DNA from 3 places in the Halobacillus sp. BAB-2008 genome. Region 1 is predicted to be linked to each of the others. Evidence: predicted binding sites of a transcription regulator. Region 1 holds the regulator's gene; each other region holds the start of a gene.
The links. The regulator LexA, encoded in region 1, represses DNA repair genes until DNA is damaged. The targets are predictions, from matches to a motif close to CGAACATATGTTCG.

Region 1 (5,432 bases):
TCGGAAATCTGAAGTTCGCCTTCATGAGTAAGGGAATAAACCTTAACCCCAAGCCTGTTAAGCTGATGGAAAAGGGCTATCTTCGTATTCCCTCTTCCGAGCCTCGTCTCATCCTGAATCAGCAATGCATCCGCCTGTCTTGAAGAAAGGTACTCCAAAACAGAAAAAAATACCTTCTCTTTCTATTTCGTAGCCGCTTGCCTGTTCTTCAATGCAATCGACAATTTCCAACCCGTGATTTTCTGCCATGGCAGTCAATTCCGCCCTCTGGCGTTTTAACGATGAGATCTGCGCCTCTTTTTCCGTGCTGACGCGGCAGTACAAGACAACCTTCATCTACAATAAACCCCTCTCTTATCCGCTCGTTACCATAGAATAATAGAGAAAAGCGAAGCTGACAACAAACAAAATGATGTACGTGACGTCCAGTTTGGATAGTTTATTGAACATGTGAACCCCTCCATATTAAGAACGAACGTTCCTAAGAACCTGTGTTCGCATTTGATATTTTTAATTATATACGAATGTACGTTCCTGTCAACGACTTTTTTCGAACGCTTGTTTGTGTTTTTTTGCCCTCCATGGTACAATGTGGTTACTATAATCCTATGTACGAGGTGCTAATCTATGAATAAACTTTCCAAGCGGCAGCAAGAAATACTAGATTTCATAAAAGAACAGGTAGTGTTAAAAGGGTATCCACCATCCGTTAGGGAAATCGGACAGTCTGTGGGTCTTGCTTCCAGCTCGACTGTGCACGGACACTTATCAAGGCTTGAGAAAAAAGGCTTTATCCGTCGGGACCCTACGAAACCGCGGGCAATTGAAGTTATTGAATTAGAAGAGGATCACAGTATTCCCAGAAGCGAGGTCGCCTATGCCCCTGTGATCGGTAAGGTCACAGCAGGGTCTCCCATCACCGCTGTCGAAAATATTGAAGAGTACGTTCCACTCCCGGATACGCTTGCAGGAACGGACGACAACACATTTGTGCTCATCGTACAGGGAGAGAGTATGATAGAAGCAGGAATCCTGGACGGAGATATGGTAGTAGTCAGACAGCAGCAGACAGCTCAGAACGGTGACATTGTCGTCGCTATGACAGAGGAAGAAGAAGCTACGGTGAAACGCTTCTTCAAAGAAAAGAACCACATCAGGCTTCAGCCGGAAAATGCGACAATGGAACCGATTATACTAAATGATGTTTCCATTTTAGGACGAGTTGTCGGTTTATACCGGACGGTGCATTAAAATAGAAAGAAGCGGCGGCCGTTTTAAGCCCCGCTTCTTTTCTCTGTTCCTTTATTTTTACGAAAAACTGCCACGGCAAGAATTCCATCCCATCTGAACGTTCTTACTTGTTTCCGTGTATAACAATAAGCCACGCAACAGGCTTCCTCCATCCTTATAACTCGAATTAATCGTTGAGAAATAGATTGATCACGGGCATGATAAATAATTTCCAACGGTAAATGCTCTATCATAGAACGGTTTAATAATTGGTGCATACGCATCACCTCATTACGAACATTTGTTCTTTTATTGTATGAAGAATGACGCTGAAAGTATACCGGGAAATCCTGGGCCGTTCATCGTTTTAAATAATTTTCGATCTTTCGGGCTGTCTCCAGACGCGTCGCTCCGGATAGATCAACAAAATTGGACCCTTTTAAGCCAGCCGTTCCCCCACCGGCAACGATTATCTTTTTAGCCACTTGGCGCCTCTCTGCCGTACGCCTTAACGCAATCATTGCATTTTCCCGAATAGCAAGTGTCTCCACAGCAGGGAAATCAGCAAATGAATTGATGACAACTGCAACCTCTTCCATTTCATCATCCTCCATTTTTTTGAGGGCTTCTTCCATTGCCCTTTTTGTATTTGGCCCATAATATCCATCGACTGTTAAACCCTGATCCCTCTGAAAAGCTTTGACAGCTGTCTCTGTAGCTGGACCGAAGGAACCATCGGCCCCGTAGCCTCCCATGGAATAGCCCAATTTCAATAAATTGCGCTGCAGCACACGTACCGCTTCTCCCGTATCCCCAAGAGAAAGGTAATTTTTGTCGATCGTTTCACCGACTCCTTTAAAAGCCACACCGAAGTACTCACAGATTCCCTGCGCGTGTTCCTTTGCTACTTCTTGTTGAAAAGCTTCATTAATCATTAACAATGCCTCACGTTTGTTATCCATGTAACCGTTCTCGGTCAGAATTGCCGGCATGTCTGTTTCTCTCAACACATGAAAATTGGCTTCTTTTACACCGCGCCAGTTCTGTTGCGTCCCTCGCCGTAAATACTTGCCGACAAGCGCTGCCAATCTGCCAGCCTCCCGATTCAAAGAACCCGGATACACATATACTTCAATTCCGCTGGGATCTGATCCACCGAAAGAACCGTCAAATGCGTTGTAATGCACGGACACGTAAATATCTGCATTGTACCTGTTCGCTTCTGCTGTTCTTGTCGTAAGAGGGGTATCCGCATCTGTGGGTGCAACAAGCAGCACACGGAAGCCATGGTATAAAAGAATATCTGAGAGATAAGCAACGACCTTTCTATTAAACTCATTCTCTTTAATTTGACGCCCCAGCTCAGGTATATACGGCGTTCTCTTCCCAGGAGTCTCCATCCCATGTCCATCATCCAAAGCAACCAACCTGCCGTTCCAGCTTCCGCTTGGATAGACTAATCTTGCCATAATGATCTCCTTTACTAATCTATTAATTTCCTTTGCAAATATTTAGCAATAGTAACTACTTCTATGTAACAAGATTATGCTCACTCTTGTCCTTTGGTTCCATTTTGCCGCAACATAGGGCACATATATCCGCTTCTGTCCCTTACTAAAGCCCAAAAATCATACAAAAGGAGCGCTCCGTTCTGTTCACGGCCGCTCCCTTATATCTATCTATATAATTTCTTGCAAGTGATTGGCTCTTACCTCCAACTCTTCCCCGTCTCCGACAAGCTCATGATAAATCTCACTTGCAGACTTAATTTGTGATAAAGCAGCCTCCACATCTTTTTGTATCTTCACCGTTCCCTTTGTGATATTTTCTATTTCATTAGTAATGCTTTCTACATTTTCATTCACTTCGCTGATGGATTTTTCCACTTTATTCGATAATTTACGCACTTCTTTTGCAACGACATCGAATCCTCTCCCATGCTCTCCCGCACGCGCAGCTTCAATTGCGGCGTTTAATGACAACAAGTTTGTCTGAGAAGCAATATCACGAATGGTCTTAACCACTCCCTGGATCTTAGTTGTTTGAATACCAAGCTCCCCAAGCGTTTCCGTGTTTTCAGAAGATATCGAAGAAATCTGATCTACTCTGTCACTTAAATCATTCTGAAAGGCTAATCCTTGGACCGCCTTTTCATTTAATGTGTAAGACATATCCTTCAACCTGCCGACAAGATCCTGAAGTCCCTGCTGCCGCTCTGATATGTCTGTTGCAACTTTTAATATTCCACTGACCATTCCATTCTCCCATACAGGCATGTAGGTTGCTTCCAGCCAAATTTCTGCTCCTCGCCTGTTCTTTCTGAGAATTTTATTCTGAAAACTCTTCCCGGTTCTCAAATTTTCCCAAAAAAGCAGATACTCTGCACTTTCAGAAAAGTTCCGGAAACAGAACTCCTTATGATCCTTCCCTATAATTTCCCGGTTCGAGTTGTACCCCATTGTATCAGCAAACCGATCATTGACATAACGCACCTTGCGATCAGTTCCAAAATATATCATCGCCAAATTATCGTTGATGGATCGAAACAAGCGCTCTTCTATAACATCTCTATCTGCTGCACTAACCATTTCATTCCCCTTACTCTTTATTTATTTTGTTTCTTTCGTATAGGTATTTTACCCTATTCAAAAAACTAAAAACCACCCCGGGTACATTATTACCACTTGAATGCTCTCCGTCTAAGACCAAAACCAGACATCTTTATGGACGGAAGAATCAGCATAGGAGGTTTTCTATTTGTAAGCATACCTCTTTTATGTGAAAACGGATGTAATAAAAGCTATAGAACAAAAACAATCAGAATAGTTAAATAAAACTATTCTGAGGAAGTTAATCATTTTATACCGTATAATAATATTCAAATCCAGGCATTAAGGAGGGATAGTGTGGATAAGTTAATGGATAAGTTAATTCGTTTGTATGACGATATCGACGGGGATCGCACGAATGACGAACAACTCAAGTTAATGGATGAAATGCTTCGTCGTATAAGGGAATTAAAACAAATAAATGAAACGTTACAGGCTCAAGTGGATACTTACGAAGATTTGATTATAAGATTAATAAAAGAAGGCTAAGCGGTCATTCCTTCTCACTGAGGTAAGAATCTCCCGGAGCGAAGGCTCAGGGGGAATGGAAGCAACACAATCCAGTCAAACACGGCGTAAACAAACGTTCGTAAACATACTCTACGTAACTAACGTTGTTCATTTAAGAAAACTTTAGATTATGGAGGATGCAGGGAATGGCTGATTCACTTGTTGATTTTAGTTTCCCTCATCGCTTCTATATAATTTCAAACTCAAATAGCCTCAGGGACTAATACAATCCCCCCCATTTTCCCTGTATCTTTAAAATATGTCTGGGTTCCCCTGGCTTCTTCCAGAGGAAATGTACGATCAAATACCGGCTTAATTCTTCCTGACGCTAAGTTGAAAATATGATTATGATATGTGCTTCTTTTTTCCCTAACCTACCTTTTATTTCCTCACCCTCAGCATAACGAAAGGCTTCTGGAAATCAGCTTATAAGAATTACTATAAATAATATTGCAGGGCGCTCTCACATCCCTGTAGGCATTCAACTTCCAGATGTACTGTCATTCATCAACCTGCACCTTTTAAAGGTTAAACATATGTAAACCCACTTGGATCTTGCATATAAAAAAACCCCGAGGCTTAGAGCCCCAAGGGTTTTAAGGTTTAATACGTTTGCAGATATTGCTCTCTTTCCCACGGATGAACCTGTGTGCGGAACATATCCCATTCGATTTCCTTTGCTTCAATGAAGTGTTCGAAAAGGTGCTCTCCAAGAGCTTCCACCATGATCGAATCTTTTTGCAGCTCTACAAGGGCATCGTAAAGGGTTGCGGGCAGATCTTTCACACCGTGCGCTTCCCGTTCTTTTTTGTCCATGACATAGATGTTGCGATCAACCGGAGCCGGTGCTTCCAGCTTATTCTTCACCCCATCGAGGCCAGCGGACAACAGGACTGCCATTGCCATATAAGGGTTTGCGGATGGGTCGACACTCCTCACTTCAATTCGCGTGCTCAACCCACGGGATGTAGGTACGCGGACGAGGGGACTGCGGTTTTGTCCGGACCAAGCAACGTAGCAAGGTGCCTCATAGCCAGGAACGAGACGCTTATAGGAGTTTACAGTAGGGTTCGTCACAGCAGT
Region 2 (5,432 bases), on a different contig from region 1:
CCGCGTCCGTACATGCTTCAAAGCAGCGGGGGCAAGGTCTGACATCATCATTGTAACGGGCGGACTCGGGCCTACAGAGGATGACTTGACCAGAGACGCCGCTCAGGAAATCTTTGGCCAGGAACTCGTAGAGCATGAGCCCTCCATGGTGAAGATTCTTGCCGTATTCGAGCGGAATGGAAGACCTATGACACTGAATAACCGGAAGCAGTCCCATGTATTCCAACAGGCTGAAGTGCTGACCAACAGTAAAGGGATGGCACCCGGCCAAATTGTGGAGCACGAAGGCACGATATGGGTCTTCCTTCCTGGAGTCCCATCTGAAATGAAGGCGCTGATGGAAGAGGAAGTTCTTCCGAAATTGCGGGAACGCTTCGAATGGAAGTCACAGATCGTGTCAGAAATGATGCGTTTTATAGGAATTGGGGAATCAAGGCTGGAAACGGAACTAAGCGACCTTATATCCACCCAGACGAACCCGACTATCGCTCCTCTCGCAAGCGAAGGGGAGGTCGGGCTGCGATTGACGGCTACCGGCGAAACGGATGCTGAAGCGCTCCAAAGTATTGAAGCCTGAAGGAAAAAATATTAGAAAGAGTCGGCGGGCACTATTATGGCAGTGACGCTGTTACGATTGAAGAAAAAGTGAAACAACTGCTTGAGAGCAGGAACTACACGATTGGATCTGCGGAAAGCTTTACCGGCGGCATGTTTATGGAGAACCTTGTCGCCCTCCCTGGAGCATCGGCTGTATGCGAGGGAGGTATCGTTTCCTATACTCCGGCAGCGAAGGAACAAGTTCTGCAGGTGCCGAGTTTTATCATCAAAGAATTTGGAACCATCAGTCATGAGTGTGCCGAAGTGATGGCGTTGAATGCACAGGCAATTCTCCGCACGGACATCGGGATCAGTTTTACAGGAGTAGCGGGGCCGGAGGAAAGTGAAGGGAAAGCGCCCGGGACGGTCTACATCGGTCTGCAGATAGGCGAAAGGAAGCCGGAGGTGCATGAGCTTTATTTCCATGGAGCTCGCGAGCAGGTGAGGCACCGGGCAGTCAAGAAAGGCTTCGAGCTGCTTTTCCAAAGGCTGAAATAGCACTTTATGGAAGCGGGTGGGTGCAGTTTATGAAGTTTCGCAGAGGGGAACTCATAAATTGCACCTCTTTTCTTTTTGAAAAAAAGGGAACAAATATTCGCTTTTTAGTTGGCAAATCGAAGAAAACAAGTTATGATAGGGATAGATATTTTGGAAAGGCGGTATAGTATGAGTGATCGTAAACAAGCATTAGATATGGCATTGCGTCAAATAGAAAAGCAGTTCGGTAAAGGTTCCATCATGAAGCTCGGAGAAAGTGCAGAACAGCGGGTGAACACAGTATCCAGTGGCTCTCTGGCTCTTGATGTGGCGTTGGGTGTCGGTGGATACCCGCGAGGTAGAATTATAGAAATATATGGACCGGAATCATCCGGTAAAACGACGGTAGCGCTTCACGCGATTGCCGAGGCACAAAGAAAAGGCGGACAGGCAGCGTTTATCGATGCGGAGCACGCACTCGATCCCGTGTATGCAAGGGCGCTCGGGGTAGACATTGAGGAGTTACTGCTGTCCCAGCCTGACACCGGGGAGCAGGCGCTTGAGATTGCTGAGGCGCTCGTACGAAGCGGTGCGGTGGATATGGTTGTTATCGACTCTGTAGCCGCACTGGTCCCGAAAGCTGAGATTGAAGGAGAAATGGGAGATGCACACGTTGGTCTTCAGGCCCGTTTGATGTCCCAAGCACTGCGTAAGCTTTCCGGAGCTATAAATAAGTCGAAGACTACAGCGATCTTCATTAACCAAATTCGTGAAAAAGTCGGCGTTATGTTCGGTAACCCGGAAACAACACCTGGCGGTCGTGCGCTGAAGTTCTATTCTTCCGTGCGTTTGGAAGTTCGTCGTGCAGAAACGCTGAAACAGGGGAATGAAATGGTCGGTAACAAGACCCGTCTGAAAGTCGTGAAGAACAAGGTGGCTCCGCCTTTCAAACAAGCAGAAGTTGATATTATGTATGGAGAGGGAATATCCAGAGAAGGTGAACTGATCGACATCGGTACAGACCTTGATCTCATTCAAAAGAGCGGATCCTGGTATTCCTATAATGAGGAGCGACTTGGCCAAGGTCGTGAAAATGCCAAACAGTTCCTGAAAGAAAACGTGGAAATTTACGATGAAGTAAAACGTTTGATTCGGGATCATTACGGAATGGATGCGGATGAACCTTCTGTTGAAGCGCCGGAAGCTGACAGTCAGGAAACGCTTGACGTTTAAAAAGCACAAAAAAGCAGTGCAGAAAAGCACTGCTTTTTATACATAACCTTTACAAAATCTAAAAGAAAACGTGAAAAAGATACTGATAGTTTAAAATATTTCAATATATCAGCACATACGTGATGGGTTTCCTTGACATTCCTTATGCGCAAGCATAAAATGAATGTGTATCATTTTCATCTTTATACCCTTATATTACCTAAACGAAACTGAAAATGAAACGTTTGTATTTGCCGACAAACGGACCAAGTTCATAGCAAGAGGAGGTGAAAAAATGGATTTAATATCCTCGCTCATCTTCATTTTGCTTGCCCTTATCGTCGGTTCTGTTGTTGGTTATCTTATTCGGAAATCGATTGCGGAGGCGAAAATTTCCAGTGCTGAAGCGCTTGCGAAACAGATTGTGGATGAAGGTCACCGCAATGCAGAATCAGCTAAGAAAGAAGCTCTTCTTGAAGCAAAAGAAGAGAATCAGAAATTTCGTCAGGAAGCGGAGAACGAGATCCGCGAACGCCGCATGGAACTGCAGAAAACTGAAAATCGTTTAACTCAGAAAGAAGAGAATCTTGATCGTAAGAGTGAGACGCTTGACCAGCGTGATTTTTCACTCGACAAGAAAGAAGGGACTCTTGCCGAGAGACAACAACAAATTGAAGAAATGGAAAGCAAAGTGAAAGCTATGCTTCAAGAACAGCAAACCGAACTGGAACGTATATCCGGTTTGACATCAGATCAGGCGAAACAGATGATTCTTGAGAAAGTAGAGCAAGAAGTGTCGCATGAGTCCGCACTAATGATCAAGGAAGCGGAGAATAAAGCGAAAGAAGAAGCGGATAAGAAAGCGAAGAACATTCTTTCTTTAGCTCTTCAACGCTGTGCTGCCGATCACGTTGCAGAAACGACGGTTTCTGTGGTTAACCTTCCGAACGATGAGATGAAAGGAAGAATTATCGGTCGGGAAGGACGCAACATTCGTACCCTTGAAACATTGACTGGCATTGACTTGATCATTGATGATACGCCGGAAGCTGTCATTCTCTCTGGTTTTGACCCGATCCGTCGTGAAACGGCGCGGATGGCACTTGAGAAACTGGTACAGGACGGGCGCATTCACCCAGCCCGTATCGAGGAAATGGTGGACAAGTCCCGTCGCGAAGTGGATGACTACATTCGTGAAGTAGGGGAACAGACGACTTTCGAAGTCGGCGTTCACGGCCTGCATCCGGATCTGATCAAGATTCTTGGCCGCTTGAAGTATCGTACAAGTTACGGTCAGAATGTACTCAAACACTCTACAGAGGTTGCTTATTTGTCCGGTCTGCTTGCCGCAGAACTTGGCGAAGACGAAGTGCTTGCCCGTCGTGCAGGATTGCTGCATGATATAGGGAAGGCAATTGACCACGAAGTGGAAGGAAGCCACGTAGAAATCGGTAAAGAACTTGCGATGAAGTATAAAGAGAATGAGACAGTGATCAACGCTGTTGCATCTCACCACGGTGATGAAGAACCGACCTCCGTCATTGCTGTCCTTGTCGCAGCTGCCGATGCTTTATCAGCAGCAAGACCTGGCGCACGTAGTGAAACGCTCGAAAACTATATCAAGCGTCTTGAGAAGCTGGAAGAGATTTCTGAATCCTATGAAGGAGTCGAGAAATCATTTGCAATCCAAGCCGGTAGGGAAGTTCGGATTATGGTTCGCCCTGATGAAATTGATGATCTTGAAGCTACGCGACTGGCCCGTGATATTCGAAACCGAATCGAAGGAGAACTCGATTATCCTGGTCATATCAAAGTAACCGTTATTCGTGAAACACGTTCTGTGGAGTATGCGAAATAAATCTGATGAAGCGGCCGTTTCGGGCCGCTTCATTTGTTTTTAAGAGGTTCCCTGTTCATGGATCAGGGGATGAAGAAGGAATGCTTTAGAAGAAAGAGGTAGGTTCGCACATGAGAATTTTATTTATTGGAGACGTGGTGGGTTCACCGGGAAGAGAAATGGTGGATGAATACCTTCCGAAATTGAAGCAGAAGTTTCAGCCTGCCGTTTCTATTGTTAACGGAGAGAACGCAGCATCTGGGAAAGGCATTACAGAAAAAATTTATCGGAGATTCCTTGAAAAAGGAGCGCAGGCAGTTACGCTGGGGAATCATGCCTGGGACAAGAAAGAGATTTTCGAATTTATTGATGAAGCAGATTACCTTGTCCGACCGGCCAACTTTCCGGAAGGGACTCCCGGTCGTGGATTAACTTTCGTAAAAACACCAAAAGGAGAAGTCGCTGTTATTAACTTACAGGGGCGGACGTTTATGGCTCCCAATGACGATCCATTCCGCAAAGTGGATGAATTGATAGAAGAAGCAAAAAAAGAACGTCCATCATTTTTTTGGATTTTCATGCGGAAACGACTAGTGAGAAACAAGCGATGGGATGGTACGTCGATGGCAGAATCAGCGTAAGTGTTGGAACCCATACACACGTTCAGACGGCGGATGAACGTATTCTTCCAAAAGGAACCGGGTATATTTCCGATGTTGGAATGACCGGACCTTACGATGGGATATTGGGTATGGATAGAGATGCAGTCATGAAACGATTTCTGACAAACCTTCCTGTACGTTTCGAAGTTCCGAAAAAGGGAAGAGCACAACTGAGCGCCTTTTTGGTGGATGTAGATGAGAAAACGGGAATGTCTACGAAAGTGAAGCGCATTCTTATTAACGATGACCATCCATTCTTTGAATGATTGTTTGAATTTTGCGACAAATTCATTCATAATGAAAAGGTAATATTCTACATCTCCAAGAATATAGTAGTTATGGAACAACTATAGTGATTGAAGGAGGAGCTAGTAATGGAAGTCTTAAAAGTATCAGCTAAATCCGTACCTAATTCAGTAGCAGGGGCCCTTGCCAATGTTGTAAGAGAGCGTGGAACTGCTGAAATCCAGGCCATTGGAGCAGGAGCATTAAATCAGGCTGTCAAGGCGGTTGCGATAGCAAGAGGTTTCGTCGCCCCGAGCGGCATGGACTTGATCTGCATCCCGGCCTTCACTGATATTATGATTGATGAAGAGGAACGTACGGCAATTAAGTTAATTGTCGAACCTCGCTAGTGGTCCCCTGAT
Region 3 (5,432 bases), on a different contig from region 1:
CATAGTCATTAAAAATACGTGTAATCGCTGTCTTCGCTCCCGACTCGTGGGTACCGCCGTCTTTCGTCCGTACATTGTTTACGAAGGACAAGATGTTCTCAGCAAAACCATCATTGAATTGAAAAGCGAAATCCAATTCAATACCGGACTGGCTGCCCTCAAATGACACGACAGGATGAAGCGTATCTTTCTCCTCGTTTAAGTAACCGACGAACGACTCCAACCCATCGTTATATTGATAAACTTCCTGAACTTTTTCATTCCGTTCATCAACCAGGATGATTCGGAACCCCTTTAGAAGAAAAGCCGCTTCGCGAAGCCTTTCCGATAACGTTTCCAGGTTGAACTTCGTAACTGAGAAAATGGTCGGATCAGGCTTAAATCGGATGGTCGTACCTGTCTTCCGCGTCTTCCCTTTATTCTCAAGAGACGTAACCGGAACACCGCCGTTCTCGAACCGTTGATAGAACTTCTCTCCGTCCCTGGCAATATGAACTTCCAGCCATTCCGAAAGAGCATTTACAACAGAAGCACCTACGCCATGCAGACCTCCCGACGACTTATAACCGCCTTGACCGAATTTCCCTCCGGCGTGCAGGACAGTCAAGATGACTTCCGGGGTCGGCTTTCCTGTTTTATGCATTCCCGTCGGCATTCCGCGCGCTTCATCCTCGACAGAAACACTTCCATCTTTGTGGAGCGTGACAGTCATTTGTTCGCCGAAACCAGACAATGCTTCATCGATGGCGTTATCGACGATTTCATAGACAAGGTGATGGAGTCCGCGATGATCGGTGGATCCGATATACATCCCCGGCCGCTTTCGGACAGCCTCCAGTCCCTCTAGTACTTGTATGGAATCATCTGTGTATGTTTGATTTTGACTCGACAATTTACCATCGGCTCCTTTCTTAACCAACAACTATTACCATAATAGAACAAACGTTCGATTGTGTAAACGAATTTTACATATGGAACCTCAAGAGACCCTATGGAATAAGTCAGGGATTACCTTGACCTTTCTTATACCCCCTAAGAGAAGCTTGTTGTTCATTCAAAAAAAGTGTATTGCACTGACAACAAAAAACATCGCTTGTTATATTGTAGCGATTTTATATGGTTTCGCAAACATAATTCTTCCAAAAAAAACGAAAAAACCCCCGCAGATGCAGGGATTTAAACGAAAAATCACAGATATATCATCGATAAAGGGCATGAGCCACTTTGATACACAAATCCATGATGACAAGTTTGGAATCATCTTTCAGTATATCATAAGCTCCCTCGTGAATAACGCCTTGTTGAGCCCAGAACGCTTTCGCATTGACGTTTTTGGCTTCTTCAGCGATTTCAGGAAGATATTCAGAACGTCGAAAGACATTGATAATGTCAATGGGTCCCTCCACCTCCGCAAGGCTTGCTACTGCTTTTTGACCGAGCACTTCCTCAACAGCCGGATTGACGGGGATGATTTCATAACCTGCCTGCTGCATCGCCTCGCTTACCTGATACGATGTACGGTGCGGCTTATCAGAGAGGCCGATGACGGCAATACGCTTCGAGTTTTGGAGCAGTTCTTTTATCTCTTGTTTCGATGGATTTTGAAAGGTCACGTTAACGCCTCCTATTCTTCGATTAAACCTTCCTCAACCAAATATTCGCTTGCAACATCAGCCGGGGAACGGTCTTCATAATCTACCTGATAGTTCATTTCTCTCATTTCTTCATCGGAGATCTTTCCTGACAACTGATTCAGGATTTCCTCAAGCTCCGGATGCTCTTCCAGTGTTTCCTGCTTCATCAATGGTGCACTTGATAAGGCGGGAAAAGGTTCTTCGTATCCTCCAACACTTTTAGGTTTAATTCTACCATATAACTATCCGTGGCATAAGCGTCAATGATATCCACATCTCCGCTCGATATAGCACCTTGACGGAGACCGGGATCCATGGTCCTCACTTCGGCAAGATCGAGCCCGTACAGCTCTTTCATCCCTTGATAGCCGTCTTGTCGGTCGTTAAATTCCAAGGTGAAACCTGCAGTCAGCTGATCTTCCACAGCTTTTAAATCTTCCATGGTTTCCAGGTTGTAACGTTCTGCTATTTCTTCCGTGGTGGCAACCGTGTACGTATTATTAAATGCCATCGGCTCCAAATAAGCCATATCGTACGTTTCTGCCATCCCACGCTTTGCCTGAAGATAGACTTCCTTCTTATCGTTGCTTTCTGCCTCTTCATCAAGGAGGGATACAATGGCTGTTCCGGTGAACTCCGGATAGATATCAATACTTCCTTCCTCGAGTGCACTGAAGACCAGGTCCGTTTTCCCTAAATTAGCCTGCAAGCCGACTTGGAGGTCGGTCTCGTCTTCTATCAAAAGCTTATACATATTAATAAGGATAGCAGGCTCCGATCCAAGCTTGGCACCGAGAACAAGGTCATCTTTCCCTTTGCCTCCGAATGCGAGCGGCCCCACAGCGATAAGTGCAGCGATTACCAATAAACTGATTAATGATCGGAATCCGGACTTCGCTGATGTTCGTTCAAATAAACGCAAAATCAAATCGAGAAGGATGGCAAGCAGCGCCGCAGGTATCGCACCAAGAAGAATGAGATTGGCATCGCCGCCGCGGTCGAGCCCAAGCAGAATTAGATCACCGAGCCCGCCTGCTCCGATTAAGGCTGCAATGGTCGTCGTCCCTACGATCAGGACCATAGACGTCCTTATTCCTGCCATAATGATCGGCATCGCCAAAGGCAGTTCCACTTTAGACAACCTTCGGAAAGAGGACATGCCCATACCTGTAGCCGCTTCCTTCAAAGCAGGATCGACCCCTTTGATACCTGTGTACGTGTTACGCAGGATCGGAAGTAGTCCGTAGGCGGTCAAAGCAATAACTGCCGGTGTCTGACCGATCCCGAACAGCGGAATAAGAAAAGCCAGGACGGCAAGGCTGGGGATCGTTTGCAGGACTGCCGTAAGTCCGATGATCGGTTCTGCAATTTTCTGTTTGCGCGTCAACAGTAAACCGAGAGGGACAGAAATCAACGTAGCAATGACGAGTGATATAATGGAGATTTGCAGATGTTCCCATATCTTCTCAAGCAGAATGTCCTGTCTCTGGCTGAACACTTCGATGAATTGATTCATACCTCTTCCTCCTTCGACTGGCTTTTGAGAAAGAGAACGATATCTTTATAGGACAGTGTTCCGATCAGCTTATTGCCGCGAACGACAGGCAGGCTGTCATACTTGTGTTTCTCAAACAGGGCAACTGCATCTTTCAAGACCATCCCATTATCCAGTTCCGGAACAACCTCCCGGCGTCCATCCATGACTGCTCCGCCGTTCGTACCATCGGACTTGCGAAGATGAAACATTCCATGAGTCGGTACACGGCCGCTCTCGTAATCGTCCACAGAATAAACAGCATCGTCGGATTGTTCCATAATGACGTCGACCGCCGTCTGCCACGGTGTTTTTCTTGAGCCGATGAAATCCTCCACGAAGCTGTTCACCGGGTTAAGGACAAGGTTTTGCGGGGTGTCCAGTTGGACGATTTCCCCTTCTTTCATCAAGCAGATCCGATCCCCGAGTGCCAGTGCCTCATCCATATCATGGGTAACGAAAACAATCGTCTTCTTAATCTCCTGCTGAAGCGAACGTATATCCTTTTGAAGCTGCTCTCTGCTGATCGGATCGAGAGCACTGAACGGTTCGTCCATCAAAATGATTTCAGGATCGGCAGCGAGAGCACGTATGACACCGACCCTTTGCTGCTGACCACCGGACAATTCACTCGGCTTACGCTTCCTGTGTTTATCAGGGTCCAGTCCGACCATATGCATCAGCTCATCGATACGGGCCGATAGATCTTTTTTCTTCCATTTTTTCATCTCGGGTACTACGGCAATATTCTCTTCGATGGTCATATGTGGAAACAGAGCGATTTCCTGCAGGACATAACCGATGTTCCAGCGCAGTTCATGAATGTTGTACTCTTTAATATCCTTGTTATGTATCTCTATTAATCCTTCCGTCGGTTCAATGAGACGATTGATCATTTTCATCGTCGTCGTTTTTCCGCATCCGCTCGGCCCGATGAGGGCGAGAAGTTCTCCTTCGCGAACGTCAAAATTAACGTCTTTTAACGCCGTGGTTCCGTCCGGATAGGTTTTTGTCACATCTTTAAACGTAATCATCGTTTTCCTCCTGTAAACAAGTTAGCTGGCATCATATTTATATATCCATTTTCCTATATGGATAAACCTTCAGCGGAAAGTTTGGTCTGTCAAATCCCCCCATGTTCGTTTCCCCTATCCATTTATCTAAGAACTGCTCCAAAAAAACTTGTAATGAACCGTTCAATTGGTATAATAAAGAGTCGTCGGAGCGACCCTCGCTCCCTTTAATCAGTACATACTAGAAATGCAGAAAATTGGACCAACAGCCTTTTCCTTTGCCCTCGCAGCAGGAAAAAAGTATTTGGACAGACAGTTCTTTAACTGGACTACACATGATAAACTATTACTATGAAAGGAGATGAACGCCATGGAGTATGCTCTATATATAGTTCTCGCCTATATTTTAGGCTCGATCCCTTCCGGCCTGATTGTTGGAAAAATCGGCTACGGTACAGACATCCGTGAGCATGGAAGCGGAAACCTCGGAGGAACGAATACGTTTCGGGTACTTGGCATGAAAGCTGGCCTCATCGTTACAATATCAGATATTCTGAAAGGAACCTTGGCTGCAGCAATCCCTTTCTTCGCCGGTGCTGACGTCATTCCTCTTGTCATAGGTATATTTGCAGTCATTGGACATATGTATCCTGTCTTTGCAGGTTTCAAAGGAGGAAAAGCGGTCGCTACATCTGCCGGTGTCATCTTAGGCGTGAACCCGCTCGTATTTCTGATTTTGGTCTTATCTTTCTTCATCCTTTTGTATATCAGTAAATATGTCTCCCTGTCATCGATGATCAGCGGAGTTATCGGCATTATTGCAGCCGTTCTCACCAAAGATTTCGGTTTGAGTATAATCATTGGATTATTTACGGTTTTCGTCATTTATCGGCACCGATCCAACATTAAACGGATCATCGACAAGACCGAACCGAAAATTACCTGGATGTGAATATCCATGAAGGAAGCTTATCCTTTCCGGGATAGGCTTTATTTTATAGCATACCCTAAAGGATAGTGCACATCCTGCAAGCATTCCGTTGTATATTTAGAAGTACATATTGTATACTTTCACATATATTGAAGGTCTGAAAGGAGTCATTGTCATGAACAAGACAGAGCTTAATACAAACAAACAACTTCCTTCTAAAGAAGAGCGCCATAAGCTTTTCGGATCCGTAGCACCGGGACCGCGCACAAAGCCTATGGAAAAAGATAAAATGGCCGATCTGCAAAACTCAAGAAAAGATT

Region 2: recA (recombinase RecA) is a predicted target of LexA. The motif match lies at 1,182-1,195, and genes of this name have one in related genera.
Region 3: parE (DNA topoisomerase IV subunit B) is a predicted target of LexA. The motif match lies at 936-949, and genes of this name have one in related genera.

Annotation. Positions count from the first base shown of each region.
Region 1 covers NZ_ANPF01000106.1:8,122-13,553, forward strand. The annotation lists partial or broken gene D479_RS19100 (recombinase family protein) at 1-336, opposite strand, end outside; gene lexA (transcriptional repressor LexA) at 628-1,251, shown strand; gene D479_RS20505 (hypothetical protein) at 1,275-1,508, opposite strand; gene D479_RS20060 (N-acetylmuramoyl-L-alanine amidase) at 1,590-2,699, opposite strand; gene D479_RS21260 (methyl-accepting chemotaxis protein) at 2,910-3,818, opposite strand; gene D479_RS19120 (hypothetical protein) at 4,137-4,328, shown strand; gene glnA (type I glutamate--ammonia ligase) at 4,953-5,432, opposite strand, start outside.
Region 2 covers NZ_ANPF01000095.1:19,701-25,132, forward strand. The annotation lists gene D479_RS21355 (CinA family nicotinamide mononucleotide deamidase-related protein) at 1-577, shown strand, start outside; gene D479_RS21360 (nicotinamide-nucleotide amidohydrolase family protein) at 646-1,095, shown strand; gene recA (recombinase RecA) at 1,264-2,307, shown strand; gene rny (ribonuclease Y) at 2,582-4,144, shown strand; partial or broken gene D479_RS18430 (TIGR00282 family metallophosphoesterase) at 4,255-5,051, shown strand; gene D479_RS18435 (stage V sporulation protein S) at 5,160-5,420, shown strand.
Region 3 covers NZ_ANPF01000065.1:18,866-24,297, forward strand. The annotation lists gene parE (DNA topoisomerase IV subunit B) at 1-892, opposite strand, end outside; gene D479_RS14005 (CoA-binding protein) at 1,200-1,613, opposite strand; partial or broken gene D479_RS14010 (ABC transporter permease/substrate-binding protein) at 1,625-3,150, opposite strand; gene D479_RS14015 (ABC transporter ATP-binding protein) at 3,147-4,202, opposite strand; gene plsY (glycerol-3-phosphate 1-O-acyltransferase PlsY) at 4,552-5,133, shown strand; gene folE2 (GTP cyclohydrolase FolE2) at 5,288-5,432, shown strand, end outside.